One region of the Leptolyngbya sp. GGD genome, then DNA from elsewhere that is predicted to be linked to it. Evidence: predicted binding sites of a transcription regulator. Region 1 holds the regulator's gene; the other holds the start of a gene.

Region 1 (3,147 bases):
GCCAACCGGATCGTTTTCCATAAAAATCTGTGCGACTTTGCTCGTCGTCACATTCTCGTACCGTCTGAATCGGCTAGAAAACGTATAAACCGTAATACCGTCGGGATCAAACTGTTCGCATTTGCGCGCCAGTGCCAGCGTTGATTCTTGGGCTGCTTCCCAACGACTGCCGCCCCCAATTTGATCATTGGTAGACATACTGCCACTTTTATCCAAAATCAAGGTGTAGTCTCGATTTTGCAAAGTTTCAAAATTGGGCACGGCACATCTCCTATCGTCTAATTGCTATCCAGCACTGGGCTTCGATCCCGTCATCCCCATAATTTCGTAGCCTGCATCGACGTAGATCACCTGACCCGTGATCCCGCTTGATAAGTCACTACAGAGAAATGCTGCGGTATTCCCGACTTCGATCTGCGTCACAGTTCGACGTAACGGCGCAACTTCTTCAACGTGGTGAATCATATCGAGAATGCCACCGACTGCCGAGGAAGCCAATGTCCGAATCGGACCTGCTGAAATCGCATTGACTCGAATATTGTTCTGCCCTAACTCATTTGCGAGGTAGCGCACGTTCATTTCCAATGCTGCCTTGGCAATTCCCATGACGTTATAGTTCGGGATGACTTTCACACCACCGAGGTAAGTCAGCGTCACGATACTACCGCCTTCGCTCATTAGAGGTTTTGCGGCTCCAGCTAGTTGCACCAGCGAGTAAGAACTGATATCCAACGCCAGCGAATAACCCGCGCGCGACGTTTTGGAGAAATCGCCGGATAAATCATCTTTGCTAGCAAATGCGAGACAGTGGATCAGAATATCCAACTTGCCCCATTTGTCTTTCACGGTATTGAATGCGCTCTCAATCTGTGCGTCATCTTGCACGTTCAAAGGCAAGAACAAACTGGGATTGAGCGGCTCGGTCAAGTCGGCAACTTTCTTTTCCGCTTTGCCGGTTGCATCCGGTAGATAGGTGATGCCAATATTTGCGCCTGCTTTGTGTAGCTGCTGAGCGATGCCCCATGCGATCGAGCGGTTGTTCGCGATTCCCGTTACAAGTGCGTTCTTTCCAGTCAGGTCTAGCATGGTCTTCTACCGTGTAAAGCATTTATGAGGATAGCAGAAAGGGATCCCTCTCGAACTGCTCTTCGCTGACGCGATCGTCCCAAGCTTGGCGGATCGAGAATCGAATTGCGTCATTTCTCAGTTCGGTTTTTCTGCCAGCGAATCCTCTCTGATTCTGGTTCGGAATCCTTCATGATTCCTTAATGCCTCGCCCTAGAATATTCGTGCTTTCACGGTATGATCTGTGGAAATTATTGGGTCTGCCCAGAAGATTCCAGTAGATCGACTCGAAATTGCGCCTTCTTCTTAGAGAATTTACTGAGTTTTCTGAAGATCAAAGCGAAATTGTAGTTTACGACACTAAAACAGATCATAGACTCAGTTTTAGTGGTCTAAAGTCATCGATTGCTTACATAGACTGTTAGACTTCCCAGCTTCACTCGATACGACAAGGAAAGAAATGGTAGTGACCAAGGATAAACCGCTTGCAGCGATGTTTCGTCAGATTGGAGGGGGAGCATATCCTCCTGTTGTAGAGACGTTTGAACGCGGTAAGACCATCTTCTTTCCGGGCGATCCGGCGGAGCGGGTCTACTTTCTCGTCAAGGGTGCGGTTAAACTCTCACGGGTGTACGAGGCAGGAGAAGAAATTACCGTCGCGCTGCTTCGAGAAAATAGTGTGTTCGGGGTGCTTTCTCTGATCACAGGACAACGTGCCGATCGCTTTTATCACGCAGTTGCCTTCACCCCTGTCGAATTGCTGTCTGTTCCGATCGAACAAGTTGAAAAAGCGCTCAAAGACAATCCCGAACTCTCGATGCTGATGCTGAAAGGCTTGTCGTCGAGAATCTTACAAACTGAAATGATGATCGAAACGCTGGCGCACCGAGATATGGGATCGCGTCTTGTTAGTTTCCTCCTGATTCTGTGTCGTGACTTTGGTGTGCCCTCACAAGAGGGGATCATGATTGATCTCAAACTGTCTCACCAAGCGATCGCTGAAGCAATCGGCTCGACTCGCGTCACAGTCACCCGCTTACTGGGCGATTTGCGTCAGGACAAAATGATCTCAATTCACAAGAAAAAAATAACCGTTCATAATCCGGTAACGCTTAGTCAACAATTTACCTAATTCGATTAGAATTCAGTCCTGAGTGACTCACGCGAATCATAGAGCGAGCAGTCATAATGAAAGGCAAAGTCTGAAAGTGCCCTTAGAGTGCAGTATGTCTAGGGGTTTGTGGGAGCGTCATGTCCGATGTCGGGCTAATTCTAATTTTGGTGGTGTTGGTGTTAGGAGGGGTGATCGCGACAGTCGGCGATCGCTTAGGAACGCGCGTGGGAAAAGCCCGCCTCAGCTTGTTCAATCTCCGTCCCAAACAAACAGCAGTTGTCGTGACGATTTTGACGGGCACGCTGATTTCTGCCTCTACGTTAGGCGTTTTACTGCTTGCCAGTCGCACCTTTCGAGAGATGGTGTTGAACTTCGGGCGAATTCAAGCCGATTTGCGGGCGACAAATCGTGACCTCGATAAAGTCACGGCTGATCTCAAAACCACAGATCAGCGAAAAGCTGAGGTTGAGAAAGATCTAGAGCAAGCGCGATCGGAACGTGCCCAAATTGAGGAATATCTCAAGCGCCTCAATGCCAATCTTCAAGTTTCAGTCGCTCGACAACGAGAAACCGATGCCCAACTTCGCAGGACAGAAGCGCAGCGAGATCTCACCCGCAATCAGCTAGAAACAGTTTCTCAGCAAGCACTTTCGCTCCGCAACGAAATCAATCAGCTGGAATCTGAGCAGCAGGCGTTAATTGAACAACGGGATCAGGTGAAAGCCCAAATTGCGGAACGAGATGCGCAAATTGCGGAACGAACTGCCCTGATTGAAAAGCGCGATCGCGAAATTAATGAGCGCGATCAAGTCATTGCTCAACGCGAAGCAGAATTGAAAACCCTGGAACAGCAGAGAGCTTTTCTCGTGGCAGCCGTTCAGCAGATTCAGCAAGATGTGGAACAGATTCGCCGAGGTGATCTGGCAATTTTTCGGACACAAGTGCTGTCTTCAGGCGTTGTGCGCGTC
Region 2 (3,147 bases), on a different contig from region 1:
CATTTCTGACCGATTTTGGCAGCAGCAAGCCCATGAGAAAACTGCCAAGCGTCATCGAATCTTAGTGAGATCGCAGTTCGACCCGACGCATCAATATAGCCATATTTCTCGCCCCGCTTCACTGCTGCCAATCCGTTAGAAAAGCCCGAGGTCAATTGATATTGAGGCGCGATCGCAACTTCTCCAGTCGGTTTGATAAATCCGTAAAGCCGTCCCATCTGCACGACTGCAAATCCTTCTCGAAATCGCGTCACCCGTTCAAATTTCGGCGGAATTGCTACTTCTCCCTGACGATTCAGAAACCCATACTGATCCCCCAATTTCACCACCGCCAAGCCTTCCGAAAAGGGCGAATACGCTTCAAACTCTTGTTTCGGCGTAACCATTACTCGTCCCAAACGATCGATATAGCGAAATTCGCGCCCCAATTGCACCAGCGCTGTTCCTTCAGCAAAATCGGTTGCACTGTCAAACTGATGGTCGATCGCGAAGAGATCACTTGCGATCGCACGTTGTTCAATCGTCAAATTTGGCGGATGGCTGCAAACACTAACCGTCGCAAACCCCAACGTCGCAAGCAATAAAAAACGCAGCATCATGACCCAGAACCGTCATAGATTCTCCTAAGTGTATCGACCTCACAGATTTTGGGACACATGCGATCGCATTGCATCACATCGGTTATCCAACAAATCAGGAATTCGTCGAAATTTTTCCCTAAATCCGAGGACGTTGAACCGCTGCCATTCTCGACATTGAAGCCGTTGCTGGTTTACGAGGCAATTGCCCATTATTCTGATGCACCGGAGGCGCGTTCAAAATCTCCAAATTCAACCGATACCCCACATTCCGCACCGTCTGAATCAAATTCGGCTGTCTCGGATCAATCTCCACCTTCTTACGCAAAGACAGGACGTGAGTATCCACAGTTCGAGGATTATCAATCTCATCAGGCCAAGCTCGTTGCAGCAGATCTGCCCGACTCAAAGCGGTTCCGCCTGCCTGAGCCAGCACATAGAGCAAACTAAACTCCTGTGGGGTCAACTCAATCAACTCACCCTTAAATCGCACCCGTCGATGCACCAAGTCAATTTTCAGATCCCCAAAATCGAGATTGACCGGAGGAGCCGCCGTCCGCTGTCGTCGCAACAACGCCTCCACTCGCGCCAAAAACTCCTGCATCCCGAACGGCTTCGTCAGATAATCATCTGCCCCTGATCGCAACCCTGCGACAATATCAGATTCAGTTGTCCGGGCAGACAGCATCAGAATCAGCGCCGTCTGCTGCTGACTCAACCAGCGACAAAACTCCAACCCATCGCCACTGGGCATCTCAGAATCAAGGATCATGAGATTGGGCTGCCGCACCAGAAACATCTCACGCGCTTGGTGCAAATCAGCCGATTGGTGGACTTGGTAGCCCGCCTGCTGAAGATGCCATCCTAGCAGCGATCGAAGGTGCGGATTTCCTTCAACGATTTGTATATTAATGGCTCCCACGGGGGCAACTTGACCTCAAAATGCTTGAGTTAAGGGTATCAAAGCTTCTTAGTTTTGATTTGTAACGGGTGCTACCCATATGTACTCCGCCTACACAACGTTCCGTATCGGAGTATGTCTTTCTATAGAATTTCGATACAAACTGAGAGAATAGCGAGTGTAATGTTAAGCTAAAGTCATAGCTCAGTGAGTGGAATGCCAAACGGCATCTGTTGTTTTCGCGTCATCGCATATGCTTCAAGATTCTTTGACGATTCGCTATTATCAACGCCTCTCCGACGCTCTCGTCGAACTCTGGAACCGGGGCTATCGTTACGATGACCTGCGTCTCTATCTCGACGGGTATTTGTCCGCGCTCCGACATGCTAGCGTGCTAGAGCCGTACCAGATCAATCGTCTGGAAGAGGAGATTACTCGCTACATCTATGATCCGTCGAATTTCGACATGGTGATGCCAGAACCAGACTACCGATAGAAATGGGAAAAGGGGTGCGTGCGCGCCCCTTTTTGATTTGGTTGGTCAGTCGCAGAGGTGAAAGTAGGGAGTAGGGAGTAAGAATCAATCTTCCCCCATCTCCCCACTCCCCACCTCATTACGAGGCAAGTGCAACTTCTACAAGCTGCTGTAATTCGCCACTCTGGTACATCTCAATCATGATGTCCGAACCGCCAATAAATTCCCCATTTACATACACTTGGGGAATCGTTGGCCAGTTCGAGAACTCTTTCACGCCTTGACGGACTTCAGGGTCTTCTAGCACGTCTACAGTCGTGTAGGGGACACCCAGCGTATTGAGAATTTGCACAACGTTATTGGAAAAGCCGCACATTGGCATGAGTTTGCTGCCTTTCATGAAAACGACAATTTTGTCGCTATCGACGATCGATTTGATGCGGTTTGAGGTAGTCATAAGTAAGTTCAAGGGGTAAGAGAGTTAGTTTTTGGTTGCCCATTCTTCGGGCGTGAACGTATTCAGTGAGAGAGCATGAATGGCTTCGGTGGAGAGTGCCTGTTGAACCGCACCATACACAAGCTGATGCTGTTGAACGCGACGCTTCCCAGCAAAGGCTGAGGAGACGACTGTCACCTCGAAATGCTCCCCATCAGGACTGTTTGCCTGCACTTGGGCATCCGGCAATCCTGCTTTGATCATTGCCTCAACCTGATCCGGGCTAATCATTGGGGTTCCTCGATGTAATCGTTTCGCGAATTTTCCTGATTCTTAGTCTAACGAGCTTTGCGCCACTGCTGGATCGCTTTCTGTGCCTCGGCGTAAACTTGAGGTCGATCTTTTGGAACGAGTTGAGCGGCTGAAATCGCTTGTTGAAACTCTTTCTGCTCTGCTCGTTTGCGCGCAATTTCTAGAATATTGCGACTCCATCGATCGATGTCTTGTTGCGCTTCAGCATAGAGGGGATCATTCGGTGGGATTGCGCGCGCCCGATCAATCGCGCGACTTGCATCTGATGCTAGCGTGGGTTTGATTAACGATCGGGCTTCATTCAAGATCTTTCCAGAATCAGGACTCGGTGATGCCACAGCTTGAGGCGCAGGAGAAGGTTGAGTATTCGCCGTTTGCTGCCCGCCCATAAACGCCGACCAGTTGCGGAACAGCACGCCAAGCAGCAACACTAATAAGAGCGCAC

The links. Region 1 encodes NtcA, which controls nitrogen genes in cyanobacteria. Its sites were predicted from a motif close to TTTGTANNNNNNNNTACAAA; they were not measured.
Region 2: OU814_RS30480 (DUF6761 family protein) is a predicted target of NtcA. The motif match lies at 1,559-1,578, and genes of this name have one in related genera.

What each region holds. Positions count from the first base shown of each region.
Region 1 covers NZ_JAPQKE010000001.1:657,672-660,818, reverse strand. The annotation lists gene OU814_RS03150 (vWA domain-containing protein) at 1-261, opposite strand, end outside; gene fabI (enoyl-ACP reductase FabI) at 286-1,086, opposite strand; gene ntcA (global nitrogen regulator NtcA) at 1,526-2,197, shown strand; gene OU814_RS03135 (DUF3084 domain-containing protein) at 2,317-3,147, shown strand, end outside.
Region 2 covers NZ_JAPQKE010000014.1:27,353-30,499, reverse strand. The annotation lists gene OU814_RS30490 (WG repeat-containing protein) at 1-599, opposite strand, end outside; gene OU814_RS30485 (response regulator transcription factor) at 718-1,500, opposite strand; gene OU814_RS30480 (DUF6761 family protein) at 1,733-1,975, shown strand; gene grxD (Grx4 family monothiol glutaredoxin) at 2,094-2,411, opposite strand; gene OU814_RS30470 (BolA family protein) at 2,436-2,681, opposite strand; gene OU814_RS30465 (caspase family protein) at 2,729-3,147, opposite strand, start outside.